2 regions of the Cellulosimicrobium sp. NPDC057862 genome follow, and region 1 is predicted to be linked to the other one. Evidence: predicted binding sites of a transcription regulator. Region 1 holds the regulator's gene; the other holds the start of a gene.
The links. The regulator HrcA, encoded in region 1, represses chaperone genes, less so after heat shock. The targets are predictions, from matches to a motif close to TTNGCACTCGNNNNNNNCGAGTGCNAA.
Positions count from the first base shown of each region.

Region 2: a site for HrcA is predicted at 8,025-8,051, ahead of groES (co-chaperone GroES). Genes of this name have one in related genera too.

Region 1 is NZ_JBHVMH010000007.1:134,111-144,113, forward strand. It holds gene ACFVN3_RS11275 (acyltransferase family protein) at 1-1,266, shown strand, start outside; gene ACFVN3_RS11280 (hypothetical protein) at 1,472-2,578, shown strand; gene ACFVN3_RS11285 (hypothetical protein) at 2,698-3,816, shown strand; gene ACFVN3_RS11290 (DUF3097 domain-containing protein) at 3,901-4,764, opposite strand; gene ACFVN3_RS11295 (MFS transporter) at 4,931-6,394, shown strand; gene hrcA (heat-inducible transcriptional repressor HrcA) at 6,474-7,490, shown strand; gene dnaJ (molecular chaperone DnaJ) at 7,624-8,745, shown strand; gene ACFVN3_RS11310 (16S rRNA (uracil(1498)-N(3))-methyltransferase) at 8,759-9,571, shown strand; gene ACFVN3_RS11315 (HIT domain-containing protein) at 9,568-9,930, shown strand.
Region 2 is NZ_JBHVMH010000017.1:58,967-68,969, forward strand. It holds gene ACFVN3_RS17400 (helix-turn-helix domain-containing protein) at 1-1,348, shown strand, start outside; gene ACFVN3_RS17405 (Rid family hydrolase) at 1,400-2,038, opposite strand; gene ACFVN3_RS17410 (FAD-dependent oxidoreductase) at 2,397-4,010, shown strand; gene guaB (IMP dehydrogenase) at 4,131-5,660, opposite strand; gene ACFVN3_RS17420 (MerR family transcriptional regulator) at 5,730-6,863, opposite strand; gene ACFVN3_RS17425 (WhiB family transcriptional regulator) at 7,130-7,420, shown strand; gene groES (co-chaperone GroES) at 7,585-7,881, opposite strand; gene ACFVN3_RS17435 (SAM-dependent methyltransferase) at 8,122-9,399, shown strand; gene ACFVN3_RS17440 (glutamate--cysteine ligase) at 9,396-10,003, shown strand, end outside.

The sequences.
Region 1 (10,003 bases):
ACGCCGCGCGGCCGGCTCGCCGTCCTCGCCGCCGGCGTGGCGGGCGCGGTCGTGCTCGTGGTCGCGGTCGCGACGATGCGCTGGGACGACGCGCTCGCCTACCGCGGCGGGCTGCTCGTGTGCGCCGTCGCCGCGACCGCGGTGCTCAACGCCGTCGTCTGCCTGCCGGGACTCGGCACGCAGCTCGACCGCGGCCCGCTCGGCTGGGTCGGACGGCGGTCGTACGGGCTCTACCTGTGGCACTGGCCCGTGCTCGTGCTCGCCGCGGCCTCGATCGGGACGGTGGTCGGTCCCGTGCCGCCGGGCACGGTGCACCCGCTCGTCGTCGTCGTGACGCTCGCCGTGACGGTCGTCGCGGCGGCGCTCTCCTTCCGGTACGTCGAGCGGCCCGTCCTGCGGCGCGGGCTGCGCGGCGCGGCGCGCGACCTCGCGCGCCGGCTCCGGCCGACGTCCGACGAGGCCGGACCGCACGTCCTCTCGCGCCGGGGCTGGGCGCTCGCGGCGTCGTGCGCGCTCGTCGTCGGCCTCTCCGCCGCCGGGATCCTCACGGCACCCGCCACGACGAGCGTGGAGCAGCAGATCGCGGCGGGGGAGCAGGCCGCGCGGGCGACGCAGTCCGCGTCGGATGCCTCGGCGGAGGCCGCTCCGGAGGCGGTCGCCCCGGAGGGGGCGGCACCGGCAGGCGGAGCCGGGCCGGAGCCGGCCGCCTCGCCCGCACCGGACCCCGAGCCCGGGGCCGACGAGGTGCCGGCAGCGCCGGTCGCCGCGCCGACGGGCGACCAGGTCACCGTCGTCGGCGACTCGGTGACGCTCGCGAGCGCGCCCGCGCTCATGTCCGCGCTCCCGGGCGCCTACGTCGACGGCGCGGTCTCGCGCCAGGTCAAGGACGGACCGGCGGCGCTCGCCGCCGCGCGCGACGCAGGCGCGCTGCGGCCCTACGTCGTCGTCTCCCTCGGGACGAACAGCACCGCGAGCGCCGCGGCGATGGACGAGCTGCTCGCCGCGATCGGGCCCGACCACCGCGTCGTGCTCGTCACCGGGTACGCCGACAGGCCGTGGGTCCCGGGCACCAACGCCGAGATCGCCGCCGCCGCGGGCCGGCACCCCGGCGTGGTCGTCGCGGACTGGGCGGCCGCGGTGGCCGCGGACCCGTCCGTGCTCGGCCCGGACGGCGTGCACCCCACGGACGCCGGCGGGACGACGTACACGGCGGTCGTCGTCGACGGCCTGACCCGCGCGGCGGCGCTGGGCTCCGCGACGAGCTGACCCTGCGGCACGTCGTGCGGTCTCGCCCGTGGGGGCGCCGGGTGACTTCTGCCCCCGGCCGTTCCGCCCGGCGTTTCCCCTAGCGTCGTCGGCGGAATCCCGAGAGGCTGTACGGCGACAGCGAAATGTGCGACCGACACACGACGTCCACATCCGGTGCGTGGCGGCGGTTTCACCGCGGCCCGTCGACCGTCCGAGGAGACCCATGAGCGAGAGCACCGCAGGCGGCCCGCCGCGCGACGAGAACGAGCCGCAGCTCCCGTCGGACGCCCCGGCGCCCGAGAACCCGTACGCGGCGGCCGAGCCGCCGGTCCCGCCCCAGGAGCCCACCGCCCAGGAGCCGCCGGCGCCGCACGAACCTCCCGCACCCCAGAGCCCGCCCGCCCCGCAGACGCCGCCCGGCCCCGCGCAGCCCGCGGCCCCGCCCTACGACGCTCCCCCCGCGGGTGCGTACCCGCCCCCGGCCGGGCCGCCGCCCGATCAGCCGTACGGGGCTCCGCCGGCCGGTGCGTACCCGCCGCCCGCGGGTCCGTCGCCCGCGCAGCAGCATGGCCAGCAGCCGCCGGGGCAGCCGCCGTACGGCGGGCGGCCCGGCTACCCACCGCCGGCCGCGCCGTACGGGCAGCCGGGCTACCCGGGGCAGACGGTCCAGGTGCAGGACGCGTTCTCCTACGGCTGGAACAGGTTCACGCAGAACGTCGGGGTCATCCTCGGCGGCGTCCTCACGTACGTCGCCGTGCTCGCCGGCCTGTCGGTCGCGTTCTGGGCGATCCTCGTCGGGACGGCGCAGACGACCGTCGACCCGGTCACCGGCGAGGTCAGCACGGCGGGCGGGTTCGCGTTCGGGTTCGGCACGTTCTTGTTCGTCGCGATCTTCGTCGTGCTCGGCTTCCTCGTGCAGGCCGCGGTGGTCAACGTGTCGCTCCTGGTCACCCGCGGGAAGAAGCTCGAGTACGCGGACTTCTTCCGGTACCCGAACCTCGGAAACGTGATCCTCGCCGCCCTCCTCATCGGGCTCGCGACGGGCGTGCTGGCCATCACGATCGTGGGTCCGATCGTGTTCGTGTTCTTCGCCCAGTTCACGCTGTTCTACGTCATCGACAAGAAGCTCGGCGTCTTCGACGCGTTCAAGGCGAGCTTCACGGTCGTGAGCAGGAACCTCGGCACGGTCGTGCTGCTGTTCCTCGGCGTGTACCTCGCGCAGCTCGTCGGGACGCTCCTGTGCTACGTCGGCCTGCTCGTCGCGCTGCCGGTCGCCCAGATCGCGACGGCGTACGTGTACCGACGCCTGAACGCCGAGCAGCCCGTCTGAGGAGGGTGGGCGTCGCGGTGCTCGCCGCGCGCCCAGGCCTCTGAGCAGCCAGGATAGGACCGAGCACGTCGAGGACGCGTGCTGCCCGCAGCACGTGACGACGAGGAACGAGGTGCACCATGACGGACCCCACGAACCCGGGCGGTCAGCCGCCCCGCGACGACGAGCCGACGCCGAGCGACGGTTCCGGCACCCCGCAGCAGCCCGCAGAGCCGCCCGCCGGTCCGGCGCCGGACCAGCCCGCAGGCCCACCACCCGCTACCCCCGACGCTCCGCCGGCCTCGCCGTACGGACCGGGCGACGCGACACCGCAGGACCCGGCCGCCCCGCCGTCGGGTCCGCCGGCCTGGGGCGCACCGCAGGACCCGGCCGCGCCGCCGTCGGGCCCGCCCGCGTACGGCGCGCCCGGTGCCTACGGGGCTCCCGCGGGCGCGCCGGGCGACCCCACGGCCCCGGGCCCGACGACCCCGCCGCCGGGCGCCTACCCGCCCCCGTCCGGCGCCTATCCTCCGCCGCCGGGTTCGTACCCGCAGGCGGCGGGCGGCTACGGCGCCCAGCCCGGGTACACGGGACCCGCCTTCGCGGTGGGTGAGGCGATCTCCTACGGCTGGCGCAAGGTCACCTCGAACCTCGGGCCGTGGATCCTCGTCGCGCTCATCTTCATCGCGGTCAACGTGGCGTGGAACCTCATCACGGGCGGGTTCGACCGGTTCCAGGACCAGTTCGACTACACGGACACCAACTTCGCCGCGGTCACGGGCGTCACGTTCGCGAGCGTCCTGCTCGGGATCGTCGGCACGGTCATCAGCTACCTCGTCACGGCGATCTTCACGCGCGGCGCGCTCGACGAGGTGGACGGTCGCCGCCCGGACGTCGCGGCGTTCTTCCGGATCGGCAACGTCGTCAACGTGCTGCTCGCGGCGCTGATCGTCGGCATCCTCACGGGTGTCGGGCTCATCCTGTGCATCCTGCCCGGGCTCGCGGTGCTGCTCTTCTCCGCGTTCGTCTACTACGTCGCGCTCGACCAGGGCGTCGACGCGATCACCGCGGTCCGGACGAGCTTCTCGCTCGTCGCCAAGAACTTCGGCCAGGTGTTCCTGCTGCTGCTCGCGCTCTTCGGCATCAACATCCTCGGCGCGATCCCGTGCGGCCTCGGCCTGTTCGTCACGATCCCGCTGAGCTACGTGGCCGTCGGCTTCGCCTACCGCCGCCTCACCGGGGGCGTGCCCGCCGTCTGACGGCCGGTCGTCGTCGCCCGTCCACCGCGCCCCGGTGCCGCCCGTCGGTGCCGGGGCGCGGTGCGTCCGGACCCCGGGGCGAGGTCAGGGCGCCGTGACGAAGTCGATGAGCTCCTCGACGCGGCCGAGCAGGGACGGCTCGAGGTCCGCGTACGTGCGTACGGTGCCGAGGATGCGCTGCCACGCGCGGCCGACGTCCTCGGCGGTGTCCGCGGGCCATCCGAGCTCGCGCAGGATGCCGCGCTTCCACTCCGTGCCCCGCTCGATCACGGGCCAGCGGTCGAGGCCGACGCGCGCCGGCTTCACGGCCTGCCACACGTCGACGTACGGGTGCCCGAGCACGAGCACGGTGCCTGCGGGGGAGCGGCGCAGCGCCTCGTCGGCGATCCGCCGCTCCTTGCTCCCGGGGACGAGGTGGTCCACGAGCACGCCCACCCGGCGCTGCGGCGTCGGGCCGAAGTCCGCGAGCGCCGCCGCGAGGTCGTCCACGCCGTGGAGCGGCTCGACGACGACGCCCTCGACCCGCAGGTCGTCGCCCCACACCTTCTCGACGAGCTCGGCGTCGTGCTTGCCCTCGACCCAGATGCGGCTGCCGCGGGCCACGCGCGCCCGCTGCCCGACGACGGCCCGCGAGCCGGACGCGGTGCGCGTGGGGGCGGCGGGGGCGCGCGACGTGACGGGCGCGGTGAGCTCGACCGGCTCGCCGTCGACCCAGAACCCGGGCCCGAGCGGGAACGTCCGCGTGCGGCCGGCGCGGTCCTCGAGCACGACCACGTGCATGCCGCCCGACTTCTCGACGCGCACGACGGCGCCGACCCACCCCGTCTGCACCTCCTCGACCACGAGCCCGCGCTCTGCGGCCTGCGGTCGGGACACCGGTCGCGCGCGGTGGTGGGCGGGGGCGGGCGTGCCGCCGAGGACGTCGGAGCCATACCGGTCGAAGGACACGCCGTCACCCTAGGTCAGCGCCGGACGCGCCCCGCCGAGATCGGCCCGTGCGTCGCGAGATCGACCTCCCGAGGGCCGATCTCGGACACTCGGGCCGATCTCGGCACGCGGCCCCGGGTGCGGCCCCGACGCGCGCGGTGCCGGGCCGGGGTGGTACCACGGAGCGGTGAGCCCGCAGCGCGCCGAACCGGACCCGAACCGCTGGCGCGTGCTGCCCGTCTGCCTCGCCGTGGGATTCGTCACGACGCTCGACGTCTCGATCGTCAACGTCGCCCTCCCGTCGATCGAGTCGTCGCTCGACGCCGGCCCCACGGAGCTCCAGCTCGTCGTCGCGGGCTACACGCTCGCGTTCGGGCTCGCCCTGGTGCCCGCCGGCCGCCTCGGGGACGCGGGCGCCCGGCGCTCGCTGTTCATCGCCGGCCTGGTGGGCTTCGCGCTCATGAGCCTCGCGTGCGGGCTCGCGCCGACGGACACGTGGCTGGGCGTCGCGCGCCTGCTCCAGGGCGTGAGCGCGGGCATCCTCAACCCGCAGGTCGTCGGGCTCATCCAGCAGCAGTTCTCGGGGTTCGAGCGCGGCAGGGCGTTCGGCATGTTCGGCGCGACGATCGGCGTCTCGACGGCGCTCGGCCCGCTGCTCGGCGGGCTCATCATCGCGGCGGCCGGCTCCGCGGACGGCTGGCGCTGGGTGTTCCTCGTGAACCTCCCGGTCGTCGCCGTCCTGCTGCCGTTCGCGTGGCGGCTCGTGCCCGGTCCGCCGCCCGCCGACGCGCGGACCAGACGGGGCCCGCGCCGCCTCGACCTCGTCGGGCTGACGCTCCTGGGCGCCGCGACGCTCGGCGTCATGATGCCGTTCGTCACGACCACGGGCCAGGGCGACGACGCGTCGCGCTGGTGGTGGCTGGTCGCCGCCGCGGTGGCCGGGCTCGCGGCCGTCGTCTGGGAGCGGCGGTACCAGCGGCGCACGGGGGAGGCCGTGCTCGACCCGCAGGTCGTGGGGCTCGGGTCGTTCCGCAACGGGGCGCTGCTCGGGCTGGCCTACTTCGCGGGCTTCACGGGCATCTTCCTCGTCGTCACGCTCTACCTCCAGGACGAGCTCGGGTACACGCCGCTCCAGGCGGGGCTCGTCGGGACGCCGTTCGCGGTCGCGTCGGGAGTCTCCGCGTGGTTCTCGGGCCGGTGGGTCGCGCGGTGGGGTCGCCAGCTCGTCGTGGGCGGCGTGCTGCTCGTCCTCGTCGGGGTGGTCGCGGCCGACGCCGTGGTGCGGCTCCTCGGGGACGACCCCGGCGCCGTCGGGCCGGCGCTCGCGGGCGCGCTGCTGGTCGCCGGGGCGGGCAGCGGCACGGTCATCGCGCCGAACCAGACCCTCACGCTGTCCGAGGTCCCCGTGAGCCGCGCGGGCGTCGCGGGGAGCATGCTCCAGCTCGGCCAGCGCATCGGGTCGGCGGTCGGGATCTCGGTCGTGCTGTCCGTGTACTACGGCGGGCTGGCGAGCGGCGACACGGCGGCGCACGCGACGGGGCGCGCGCTGCTCGTGACGATCGTGCTCGTCGCGCTCGCGCTCGTCGTCGGGCTCGTGGACCTGCGTTCGCGACGAGCGGAGGACCGCGGGACGGGCCGCGCGGACGCGTAGGATTGGCACTCGGAGGTCGAGAGTGCCGACGCCCGCGCGCCCGCCCGGGGCGGCGACGGCGCGGCACACGGAGGTGGACGTGAGCGAGGAGCGCCGGCTCGAGGTGCTGCGGGCGATCGTCGAGGACTACGTCCTCACGCGCGAGCCCGTGGGGTCGCGCGTGCTCACCGAGCGGCACAGCCTCGGCGTCTCGCCCGCGACGATCCGCAACGACATGGCGGCCCTCGAGGACGCCGGGTTCATCGCGCAGCCGCACACCTCCGCGGGCCGCATCCCGACGGACAAGGGCTACCGCCTCTTCGTCGACCGCCTGTCAGGCGTGAAGCCGCTGTCGGCACCGGAGAAGCGCGCGATCGAGACCTTCCTCTCAGAGGGGGTCGACCTCGACGACGTCATCGCGCGCGCCGGGCGCCTGCTCGCACAGCTCACGGGTCAGGTCGCGGTCGTGCAGTACCCGTCCCTGAGCCGGTCCGGGCTGCGCCACCTCGAGCTCGTGCCGGTCGGCGAGTCGCGCCTGCTCGTCGTCATCATCACGGACACGGGGCGCGTCGAGCAGCGCACGCTCGAGGTCGCGAGCGTGCCCGACGAGGGCACGCTCGTCGAGGTCCGCGCGCGGCTCAACGCCGCCGCGGCCGGCAAGCGCCTCACCGACCTCGCGCCGGGGCTCGCCGCCGTGACGGAGAGCTTCCACCCCGACGACGCCCCGCTCGTGCGCGCCGTGGGCGACCTCGTCGCCCAGACGCTCGCGGAGGAGAGCGAGGAGCGCCTCGTGCTCGCCGGCACGGCGAACCTCGCCCGTGCGGGCATGCGGTTCGAGCACGCGCTGCGCCCCGTCCTCGAGGCGCTCGAGGAGCAGGTGGTCCTCCTCGGCCTGCTCACGGAGATGGCCGCGGAGACCGGCGTGAGCGTCCGGATCGGGCACGAGACCCAGCTCGAGGGCCTCGTGGAGACCTCCGTCGTGACGACCGGTTACGGTAACGACGGTGACACGGTCGCCCTCGTCGGCTCGATCGGGCCGACCCGCATGGACTATCCCGGGACCATCGCGGCGGTGCGCGCCGTCGCGCGCTACCTGTCACGGGTGCTCGGCACGTGAGCCCCGCCGCGGCCTCCCCGCACGCGGCGGGCACCCTCGACGACCGGCCCCGCGCCGGTCTTCCGACCCGCACCAGACCCTTCACGACCGGCCCCGTGCCGGCCTCACGACCCGCACCAGCAGAGAGTGACGTGTGAGCGACTACTACGAGATCCTGGGCGTGGCGCGCGACGCCAGCCAGGACCAGATCAAGAAGGCGTACCGCAAGCTCGCGCGCGAGCTGCACCCGGACGTCGCGGGCGAGGAGGCGGGCGACCGCTTCAAGGACGTGGCGCGCGCGTACGAGGTGCTCTCCAACCCCGAGAAGCGCCAGCAGTACGACCTCGGCGTCGACCCGAGCGCCCCCGGCGGGGGCGCCGGCCCCATGGGCGGCGGCTTCGGCTTCCAGGACATCTTCGAGACGTTCTTCGGCGGCGGGCAGGCGCAGCAGGGCCCCATCCCGCGCGCCCGGCGCGGCCAGGACGCGCTCGTGCGGCTCGACATCGACCTGTCCGAGGCGACGTTCGGCGCGCAGCGCGAGCTTCAGGTCGACACCGCGGTCGTGTGCGGGACGTGCGGCGGCTCGTGCTGTCGCCCGGGCACCTCCCCGCGCACGTGCGACGTGTGCCACGGCCGCGGCACGGTCCAGCGCGTCGCGCGCTCGTTCCTCGGCCAGGTCATGACGAGCGCGCCGTGCGCCGCGTGCCAGGGCTTCGGCACCGTCATCCCCGAGCCGTGCGCCGAGTGCTCGGGCGAGGGCCGCGTGCGCAGCCGCCGCACCATCACCGTCAACGTCCCCGCGGGCGTCGACACCGGCACGCGCATCAAGCTCACCGCGCAGGGCGAGGTCGGCCCGGCCGGCGGCCCCGCGGGCGACCTCTACGTCGAGATCCGCGAGCGCAACCACGACACGTTCGTGCGCCGCGGCGACGACCTGCACTGCACGCTCCAGGTGCCCATGACCGCGGCCGCGCTCGGCACGGTCCTCGAGCTCGAGACGCTCGACGGCGCGCAGGAGATCGACCTGCGCCCGGGCACGCAGCCGGGCCAGATCGTCACGCTGAAGAACCTCGGGGTCGGGCACCTGCACGGCAGCGGTCGTGGCGACCTCAACGTCCACATCGAGGTCCAGGTGCCGCGCGAGCTCGACGAGGAGCAGGAGCAGCTCCTGCGCACGCTCGCGACGCTGCGCGGCGAGGAGCGGCCCGAGCCGCGCCTGTCCGCCGCGCACCCGGGCGTGTTCTCGCGCCTGCGCGACAAGCTCTCCGGGCGCTGAGAGGGGCGGGCGCGTGAGTGCTCCGGTGTTCCTCGCCGAGACCGGGCTCGACGCCGTCGCGCCCGGCGACCGCTACGTCCTCGACGGGGCGGAGGGACGCCACGCGGGCGTCGTCCAGCGCCGCGGGACGGGCGAGCGGCTCGACGTCGTGGACGGGGCCGGGCTGCGCCTGCGCTGCGTCGTCGAGCACGCCGACGCGGGCCGCGTGACCCTGCTCGTCCAGGAGGTCGACCGCGAGCCCGCGCCCGCCGTCGTCGTGACGCTCGTGCAGGCCCTGGCCAAGGGCGACCGTGACGAGATGGCGATCGAGGCGGCCACCGAGATCGGGGTCGACGTCGTGGTCCCGTGGCAGGCGGAGCGCTCCGTCGTCGTGTGGCGGGGCGAGCGCGCCGCGAAGTCCCGCGCGCGCTGGCTCGCGACCGTCCGCACCGCGACGAAGCAGGCGCGTCGCGCGCGCCTGCCGCACGTGGAGGTGGCCCTCGACTCACGCGGCCTCGCCGCCCGGGCGGCCGACGTCGTCGCGCGCGGGGGGTGCGCGATCGTGCTGCACGAGGAGGCGGCGACACCGCTCGCCGACGTCGCGCTGCCCGACGGCGCGACCGCGGACGGCGGGTCGGCGCCCGAGGTGCTGGTCGTCGTCGGCCCGGAGGGCGGGATCTCCGACCGTGAGGTCGCCGACCTCACGGCGGCCGGCGCGGTCGCGGCCCGGCTGGGCCCGCACGTGCTGCGCACGTCGACCGCCGGACCCGTCGCCGTCGCGCTGCTCGCCGAGCGGCTCGGCCGCTGGGGCGTGGCCGCCGGGCCTGGACTACCCTCGGGCGCATGACGAGCACCGAACCCCGGACGGACCCGGACTGCCTCTTCTGCCGCATCGTCGCGGGCGAGCTGCCCGCGGACGTCGTGGCGACGAGCGACCGTGCGATCGCCTTCCGCGACATCAACCCGCAGGCTCCCGTGCACGTGCTCGTCGTGCCGCGCGACCACCACGGCGACATCGCCCAGCTCGCCGCGGCCGACCCGGCGCTGCTCGCGGACGTGGTCGCGCTCGCCGACGAGGTCGCGGGCGACCAGGCCGACGGCCAGTTCCGGCTCATCTTCAACTCCGGCCCACGCGCCGGGCAGAGCGTGTTCCACGTGCACGGGCACGTCATCGCGGGCGCCGAGCTCGGGTGGACGCCGGCCTGAGCCCTGCGCGAAAGGACGTGTGGGGCCCGGTCACGCTCGGTACGATGGAGGCGATCTGCGGGGCCGTGGCGGC
Region 2 (10,003 bases), on a different contig from region 1:
CGACTCCGAGATCATCAGCCTCGGCGGGCCCAAGCACGCGCACCTGCGCGTCCAGGGCGGCCACACGCTGTCCGGGCGCATCGAGGTCAACTCCTCCAAGAACGGCGCGGTCGCGCTCCTGTGCGCGTCGCTCCTCAACCGGGGCCGCACCACGCTGCGCGGCGTCGCCCGCATCGTCGAGGTCGACCGCATCGTCGACGTGCTGCGCTCCATCGGCGTCCGCGCGACCTGGACGACCGGCGGCCGTGACCTCGAGATCGTCGTGCCGGAGCACCTCGACCTCGCCGCCATCGACGTCGACGCCGCGCGCCGCACCCGCTCGATCATCATGTTCCTCGGACCGCTGCTCGGGCTCCGGGACACGTTCGAGCTCCCGTACGCCGGCGGCTGCGACCTCGGCACGCGCACCGTGGAGCCCCACATGATCGCCCTGCGGCCGTTCGGCCTCGCGGTCACCGCGACGGGCGGCAACTACCACGCGACGGTGGCCCCGGCGTCGGGCACCGACCTGTCGGTCGTGCTCACCGAGCGCGGCGACACCGTCACGGAGAACGCGCTCATGGCCGCGGCCCGGCGCGACGGCGTCACGACGATCCGCAACGCGAGCCCCAACTACATGGTCCAGGACCTGTGCTTCTACCTCGAGCTGCTGGGCGTCCGCGTGGAGGGCATCGGCACGACGACCCTGCGCGTCCACGGCCGCACCGACATCGACGTGGACGTGGAGTACGCCGTCTCGGAGGACCCGGTCGAGGCGATGAGCCTGCTCACCGCGGGCATCGTCACCGGCTCCGAGATCACGGTGGCCCGCGTCCCGATCGAGTTCATGGAGATCGAGCTTGCGACGCTGTCCGAGATGGGGCTGCGCTACACCCTGAGCGCCGAGTACCTGGCCCGCAACGGCCGGACGCGCCTCGTCGACGTCACCGTGCACCCCAGCGAGCTGCACGCCCCGATCGACAAGATCCACCCCATGCCGTTCCCTGGCCTCAACATCGACAACCTGCCGTTCTTCGCCGTCATCGCAGCGAACGCGCACGGGACGACGCTCATCCACGACTGGGTCTACGAGGGCCGCGCCATCCACCTCACCGACCTCACGCGCCTCGGCGCCGACGTGCGGCTCCTGGACGCCCACCGCCTCCAGGTCACCGGCCCGACGCGCTGGTCCGGCGCCGAGGTGAGCTGCCCGCCGGCCCTGCGCCCCGCCGTCGTCATCCTGCTCGCGATGCTCGCGGCGAAGGGCACGTCCGTCCTGCGCGGGGTGGACATCATCGCGCGCGGCTACGAGGGCCTCACGGAGCGCCTGCGCGAGCTCGGCGCCCACATCGAGACCTTCCGCGACTGAGCCGACGACCCGCGACGGGCCGGCACCCTCGGGGCGCCGGCCCGTCGTGCGTCACTTCGGGTAGACCGCGTCGACCTCCACCTCGACGAGCCAGCCGTTCACGGGAAGGTTCTCGATCTCGAGCGCGAACCGCGACGGCCGCGCGGCGTTGACGACCATCGGCGCGGTCGTCGCCGAGCCGAGCTGGACGTCGATCGGCTTCCCGGTCGCGAGGTTCGTGTTGGCGAAGAACTGCCGGTAGGCGCGGTTCCAGCCCGCGAAGTCCATCTTCTCCTGCCCTGCGGGGTTCTGGAGGAACACGCGCATCGACACGACGTCGTCGTAGGACAGCCCGGCCCGCTCGAGGTTCTCGCCGATCCGCATGAGGACGTTGATCCCCTGCGCCTCGGTGATCGTCACGCCCGCCGGCAGCACCCCGCCGGGGAACACGTCGGTGGGGATGTAGCGCTCCTCGGCGCCCGCCCCCGGCGCGGTGTTCATGGCGGAGGGCCCGAGGCCCGAGGACTTGTACCAGGCGACGTTCTTGCCGAACGCGACGCCGTCGGCGATCGACGGGGTGTCGCCGGTGACGAACGAGAAGGACTCCGTGGGCTTCGGCTCGAAGAGCTTCCCCGCGGCGACGGCGGTGCCGGGGACGGCCACGGCGGCGGTGACGGCGACGGCGACGACGACCTTCGTGCGGTTCTTCATGCAGGCCTCCAGGCGGGGACGGCGGGCGCCACCCTGACGCCCGCTCCGGCGGGCCGCGACGGCCGCCGGAGCGGCGACGCTAGACGCCGACCGTTTCGGGGCCGTGACGGGCGCGTGTCGGCTCGTCGCCACGCCGCCGGGCCCCGGCGGCGGCGCGCCGCACCACCCGGCGACCCGGCATGACGGGGACGACACGAGACGTTTACGCGAGCCGCCGCGCGTTGACGGAGGCGAAACGCCGCGGACCCACGTTCGCGACGACACGTGCCTAGCGTCGGCCGCGGTGCTGACGGCGGCACCCGGCATCGTGGGCCGGGCAGTCCGCCCGTCGGGCCGTGGACGAGAGGGCTCCAGCCACATGGTCACTGACGAGAAGACGTCCGGCGTCTCCCGCCGCAACTTCCTCCAGGCCGTCGGGGTCGGCTCCAGCGCCGGCGTCATGTTCGCGACGATGGGCGCGGTCGGGCTCGCGCCGACGGCCGCCGCCCAGCCACGGAACGAGTCGTGGACACCACCGCGGGGCAGCGACTTCAACCTGACAGGACGCTCCGCCAAGAAGGTCGTCGTCGTGGGTGCCGGGCCGGCGGGCCTCGCCTCGGCGTACGAGCTCCAGAAGGCGGGCTACCGGGTGACGGTGCTCGAGGCGCGGCACCGGCCGGGCGGGCGGACGCTGACGATACGTGGGGGCGACTCCGAGACGGACATCAACGGCGTCACCCAGAAGGCACGGTTCTCCGACGGCGTGTACATGAACGCGGGCGCGGGCCGCATCGCCCAGTGGATGGTCACCATGGACTACCTGCGCGAGCTGGGCGTCCCCTACGAGGTGTTCACCAACGCGAACGCGGACGCCTACCTCTACAACGAGCGCTCGGGCGCCACCCCCGGCAACCCGGTCCGGTACCGGACGGCCAAGGCGGACGTCTTCGGCTACACGTCCGAGCTGCTGAGCTACGCGACCGACCAGGGTGCGCTCGACCAGAAGCTCACGGCCGCGGACAAGGAGAACCTGCGCGCGTTCCTCCGGTCCTGGGGGTCGCTGCAGTCCGACGGCAGCTACCGCGGCGGGGACAACCGCGGCTACTCCGTCTACCCGTCCGCCTGGAACGAGCACGGCACGCCGCTCCCCGGCCCCGGCACCGTCTCGGAGGTGCTCGCGTCGAAGGTGGGCCAGTACTTCCCGTTCGAGATCAACTGGGAGCAGTCGATGCTCATGTTCCAGCCGAAGGGCGGCATGGACACGACCTACGACTACTTCGTGCGGGCCATCGGCAAGCAGAACGTCCTGTTCAGCTCACCGGTCACGGGGGTGCGGAACACCACGAGCGGCGTCACCGTCACCTACACGGCGCGCAACGGCAAGGCCCGCCAGGTCGATGCGGACTTCGCGATCGTCGCCGCGCCCGCGGGGCTCATGCGGCGGTGGGACACCAACTGGGGGGCCGACGTCGACGCCGCCCTCGGCGAGTTCGCGGTCGGCTCGCCGGCGGGCAAGATCGGGCTCGAGTACCGCTCGCGGTTCTGGGAGGACGACCACCGGATCTACGGCGGCATCACGGAGACCGACATGGACCTCGCCCACGTCTGGTACCCCTCCTACGGGTACGGCGAGCGCCGCGGCCTCGTCGTCGGGTACTACAACACCGGCGCGAACGCCCGCTCCTACGCCGACATGACGCCGCGGCAGCGCGAGATGCGCGCCGTCGAGCAGGGCGTGAAGATCCACGGCGAGAAGTACCGGACCGAGCTCGAGAGCTCGTTCTCCATCGCGTGGCACAAGGTGCCCTACATCGAGGGCGCGTGGGCCTACCCGAACACGCAGTCGTCGCGCTTCAAGCAGCTCCAGCAGGGCGCGGGGAACGTGTACTTCGCGGGCGACTGGATGTCCGAGATCTCGGCGTGGCAGCACGGCGCGTTCTGGGCGGCCCGGTACGCAGTGCAGGCCCTGCACACGCGCGTCATGGCCTCGTGAGCGCTGACGACGCCCCGACGCCGGCCTGACGGCTCGCCCGAGGCGCGACGACGGCCCGGCACCCGGCCCCGTGAAGGAGTACCGGGCACCGGGCCGTCGTCGCGGTGGCGGCGAACCGCCTCAGAAGCCGGAGTAGTTCGGTGCCTCGACGGTCATCTGGACGTCGTGCGGGTGGCTCTCCTTGAGCGACGCCGACGTGATGCGGATGAAGCGGCCCTTCTCCTGGAGCTCCGGGACCGTCCGCGCGCCGACGTAGAACATCGTCTGGTGCAGGCCGCCGACGAGCTGGTGCGCGACGGTGCCGAGCGAGCCCTTGTACGCGACCTGGCCCTCGATGCCCTCGGGGACGATCATGTCGTCGCTCGTGACCTCGGCCTGGAAGTAGCGGTCCTTCGAGTAGGACTTCTTGCCGCGCGACGACATGGCGCCCATCGAGCCCATGCCCCGGTACGCCTTGTACTGCTTGCCGTTCACGAGGATCGTGTCGCCGGGCGACTCCTCGGTCCCCGCGAGCATCGAGCCGAGCATCACCGACTCCGCGCCCGCGACGATCGCCTTGCCGATCTCGCCCGAGTGGCGCATGCCGCCGTCCGCGATGACGGGCACGCCCGCCGGGCGTGCGGCGAGCGAGGCCTCGTAGACCGCCGTGACCTGCGGGACCCCCACGCCGGTGACGATGCGCGTCGTGCAGATGGAGCCCGGGCCGACGCCGACCTTGACCGCGTCCGCACCCGCGTCGACGAACGCCTGCGCGCCCTCGCGCGTCGCGACGTTGCCGCCGATGACCTGCACGTCGCGCGTCGCCGGGTCGGACTTCAGCCGCGCGACCATCTCGATGAGCATGCGGACGTTCCCGTGCGCGGTGTCCGCGACGAGCACGTCGACACCCGCGTCGATGAGCGTCGTGGCACGCTGCCACGCGTCGCCGAAGTAGCCGATCGCGGCACCGACGAGCAGGCGGCCCTGGCTGTCCTTCGACGCGTTGGGGAACTGCTCGGACTTGACGAAGTCCTTGACCGTGATGAGCCCCGAGAGGCGGCCGTCGGCGTCGACGAGCGGGAGGCGCTCGAGCTTGTGCTTGCGCAGGAGGGCCGTCGCCTCCTCCCGCGAGATGCCGGCCGGGCCCGTGATGAGCGGCTGCGGCGTCATGACCTCGTCGACCTTGGTCGTCGCCCACTCCGCGACGGGCGTGAAGCGCAGGTCGCGGTTGGTGACCATGCCGATGAGCCGGCGCTCGGCGTCGAGGACGGGGAAGCCGGAGATGCGGTACTCGCCCGCCGTCTTGTCGAGCTCCTCGAGCGTCGCGTCCGGGCCGATCGTCACCGGGTTGTCGATGATCCCCGTCTGCGTGCGCTTGACCAGGTCCACCTGGAGCGCCTGGTCCTCGATGGACAGGTTGCGGTGCAGCACGCCGATGCCGCCCTGGCGCGCCATCGCGATCGCCATGCGCGACTCCGTGACCGTGTCCATGGCCGCCGAGACGAGCGGCACGCGGATCGAGATCTCGCGCGTCAGGCGCGTCGTGGTGTCGATGTCGGACGGCGCCAGGTCCGAGTAGCCGGGCTGCAGCAGGACGTCGTCATAGGTGAGACCCAGGAAACCGAAGGGGTCGCGGTCGGGAGCGGCGGCGGGGACGGGCGAGGCGGTCACACCAGGATTCTACGCCGCGGGGCCCTTCCGTATTCCCGCGCCGTCCGCGCACGACGCCCGCCCGCGACCTCAGCGGACGACCGCGAGGAGCTCGTGCAGGAGCCCGGGAAAGCTGCGCACGCGGTGCACCGTCGCGGCGAGCGGGAGGTCGCCGGCGGCCTCGTCGCTCGGCAGGCCGACGAAGAACGGCAGGCTCGGGTTCGCCTCGTGCGCGGCGTGGACGATCCCCAGGTCGGGGCGCGACTGGGTCGTCACCATGGCGACGGCGGAGGGCCGCACCATCGTGACGATCTCGAGCGTGCGGTGGACGTTCGCCGGCCCCGTGACGATGCGGGCCATCGCGCCGTGGGACGCGAGCGACGCCGCGAGCGCGTGCGCGGCCAGCGGCAGCGGCTCGTCCGGCGCCGCGAAGACGAGGACGATCCGCCGCATGCGGCTCGGGTGGTTGCGGGGCGGGCCGCCGGCCGCGACGATCGCGTCCTCGCTCGCCTGCGTGTACTCGCGCAGCGCGCCCAGCGTCGCGTTGGCGAGGACGACCTCGGGGACCTCCCCCGGGCCTGCGAGCACGGTGCGCTCGGCGAGCCGCTCGAGCGCCGGCTCGACGAGGTCCGACCACCAGGCCGCGGGGTCGCCGCCCGCGGGGATGCGCAGGAGCCGGTCGCACGTGCGCTGGTCGTAGGCGATCGCGGCGTCGACGACGTCGGACACGCGGGTGGGGCGCGGAGCCTCGCGCACGCCGAGGGCGCGCGGCCCCGTCCCCCGCGCGGGCTCTCCGCCCGGCACCGCGCGCAGGAACGGGCGCGACGGCGGAGCGGGCTCGGGGGCCGCGTCGTCCGCGTCGACGTCGTCGTCGAGGTCCGGGCCGCCCTCGGCACCGTGCTCGTCGAACGAGACGGCACCGCGGTGCGCGTCGAGCTCGTCGTCGTCGGCCGCCAGGGCCGCGCGGGCCGCGTCGGCGGGCGCGACGCCGTCGAGCGTGAGCCGCCGCATGACGACCAGGCGCGCGACGTCGTCGTCCGTGTAGCGCCGGTGGGAGCCTGCGCGGTGCTGCGAGGGGCCGAGGCCGTAGCGGCGGTCCCAGGTCCGCAGGGTCGCGGGCGCGACACCGAGCCGGCGCGCGACGGCGGCGACGGCGAGGCCGGGGTTTGTGGACATGCTCGGTCGGGCTCCCTCGGGGTCGGGGGCGGACCGGACGGAGGTCATGGATCGATTCTGCCGACCGCTCCGGCGTCTCGCCACCTCGTCCAGGTCACAGTCGTGCACCCTTCGCGTCAGGCTTGTGCAGAGTTTGTTCACCGTTCGCGCAAACGCGCCACCGGGTCGTCATCGCGTCAGCCTAGCCTCGCGGCTGCATCGATCTGACCAACCTCGAGGGCCGCCGTACCCGCTCGAACGCCCGTGACCTGCTGCTTCACTTTTCTTGCACAGGGGGCTTGAACAACTTCTGCAACGCTTGTAGGTTGTTCGCCATGGCTGAGATCTCAAGACTTCCCGGGCCCGTCATGGAGCTGTGGGAGTGGCAGTACCAGGGTTCGTGCCGCGACGCGGACGACACGTTGTTCTTCCACCCCGAGGGGGAGCGCGGCTCGACGCGCCGCCGCCGCGCGGAGGCCGCGAAGGCGATCTGCCACTCGTGCCCCGTCATGATGCAGTGCCGCGAGCAGTCGCTCCGCGTGCGCGAGCCGTACGGGGTGTGGGGCGGCCTGAGCGAGGACGAGCGGGCGGCGATCCTCGCCGGCGGTGCTCGCCGCACCGGCTGACCTGCCCGCCGCGGCACCACCAGCAGACCTGCGCGGCACCGGTCCGACGTCGTACCGGGAGCACGTGCGCACGACCCGTGGGAACGGTGGGGCGACCGGCCACGGAACGCAGCAGGGCCCGCGACCGGACGGTCGCGGGCCCTGCTGCTGCAACGAGGTCGGCGTCAGCCGACCACCACGGCGAGGATGTCGCGCGCGGACAGGACCAGGTAGTCCACGCCGCCGTACTTGACCTCGGTGCCGCCGTACTTGCTGTAGATGACCTTGTCGCCGACGGTCACGTCGAGCGGGACGCGGTTGCCGTTGTCGTCGACACGGCCCGGACCGACGGCCAGGACCTCGCCCTCCTGGGGCTTCTCCTTGGCGGTGTCCGGGATGACCAGGCCGGATGCGGTCGTGGTCTCGGCCTCGAGGGCCTTCACGACGATCCGGTCCTCGAGCGGCTTGATGGGGACCGACACGTCGGACCTCCCCTTTCGCATGAGAACTGCAACGGATGGGTCGAGCGCACCGGCTGGCCGTCGTCGCGGGTGCCGGACAGCCTGGTCGCACGTGGTGCCGCCTCCGCGAGCGGTGGCGGCACGCCCTCAAATCTAGGTCGCCGTTAGCACTCGGTCAAGGCGAGTGCCAACGTCCGCCCCTCGGGACGATCCGGGTCCCGGCTGCGCGTGGTCCCCGCCCCCCGTGGAAGGATCGACGCCATGGACGCCGCCACGCTGACCAAGCTGCTCAGCCCCGAGGGCTGGGCGCTGCTCGGCGCGCTCCCGCCGTACGACGAGCAGCAGGCGCTGGTGCTCTCGGCGGGGCTGCGCGCGAAGGGCGTCGACCCGGACCTGGCCGCCGCGGCGCTCACGCAGTCGCGGCTGCGCGCGGCCGCCCGCGGCAAGCTCGGCGCGTTCGCCGACGGCATGCTCTTCACCCAGGCGGGACTCGAGCAGGCGAGCCGCCTCGTCGTCGCCGGCCTGCACGCGCGGAGGTACCAGGACGCGGGCATCCGGCGCCTCGCCGACCTCACGAGCGGGATCGGCGTCGACGCGCTCGCCTTCGCGGCGGCGGAGCTCGAGGTCCTCGCGACCGACGTCGACGAGCTCACCGCGGCGATCGCCACCGTGAACCTGCGCCACTTCCCCGAGGCCGAGGTCCGCCACGGCGACGGCCTCGCGCTGGACCTCGAGGGCGAGCGGGTCGAGGGCGTGTACGCCGACCCCGCCCGACGGACACGGGGCGGCAAGCGCGTGTTCGACCCGAAGGCCTACGCCCCGCCGCTCGACGCGGTGTGGGCGCTGCGCGAGCGGGTCCCCGCGGTCGGCATCAAGGTCGGCCCCGGGATCCCGCACGACGGCCTGCCCGAGGACGCCGAGACCGAGTGGGTCTCGGTCGACGGCGACGTCGTGGAGGCAGGCCTCTGGTTCGGCCCGCTCGCGCCCGAGGGGCCCGGCCGCTCCGCGCTCGTCCTCACGACGTGGACCGGCCCGGACGGGACCGAACGCACCACGACGCGCCGGATCGCCCACCGCCCCGGCGACGAGGACGTCGTGCCCGACGTGGGCGGCGTCGGGCAGTACCTCTACGAGCCCGACGGCGCGGTCATCCGTGCGGGGCTCGTCGCCCACGCGGCGCGCGGGCTCGGCGGGCGGCTGCTCGACCGGACCATCGCGTACGTGACGACCGACTCCCCCGCCCCGCTCGACGCGACGGGGCTCGCCGACGGGCTCGCGCGCGGGTACCGCGTGCTCGACACCATGCCGTTCGGCCTCAAGCGCCTGCGCTCCTACCTGCGCGAGCGCGGCGTGGGGCGCCTGACGATCAAGAAGCGGGGCACCGCCGTCACCCCGGAGCAGCTCCGCCGCCAGCTCGCCCTCACGGGCGACGCGACCGCCACGATCGTCCTGACGCGCGTGGGCGGGTCCCAGCAGGTGCTGGTCGTCGAGCCGCTCGCGGCTCCCTCGACCGGTGCCCCGCAGGACGGCCCGCTGTGAGCGCCCTGCCTCGTCGCACCGCGATCCCGTTCGCGCGGTCGGAGCGCTCGACCGTCGGGCTCGAGTGGGAGCTCGCGCTCGTCGACGCCGACTCGGGCGACCTGCGCCAGGTCGCCCAGACGGTCCTCGACGCCGTGCGCCCGGAGGGCGGGGGCACGCACCCGTCCATCAAGCAGGAGCTGCTGCTCAACACGGTCGAGGTCGTGAGCGGCGTGTGCCGCACGGTCGGCGAGGCGGGACGCGACCTCGAGCGGTCGATCGAGGAGCTCCGGGCCGTGACCGACCCGCTGCGCGTCGAGCTCATGAGCGCGGGCACGCACCCGTTCGCGCGCTGGGCGCAGCAGAAGGTCACCGACAAGCAGCGCTACAACACCCTCATCGACCGCACGCAGTGGTGGGGGCGGCAGATGCTCATCTACGGCGTGCACGTGCACGTCGGCATCGAGGACCGCGCCAAGGTGCTCCCGATCCAGCGCGCGATGCTCACGACGTTCGCACACCTCCAGTCGCTCTCGGCCAGCTCGCCGTTCTGGGGCGGCAAGGACACCGGGTACGCGTCGAACCGCGCGCTCATGTTCCAGCAGCTCCCCACCGCCGGCCTGCC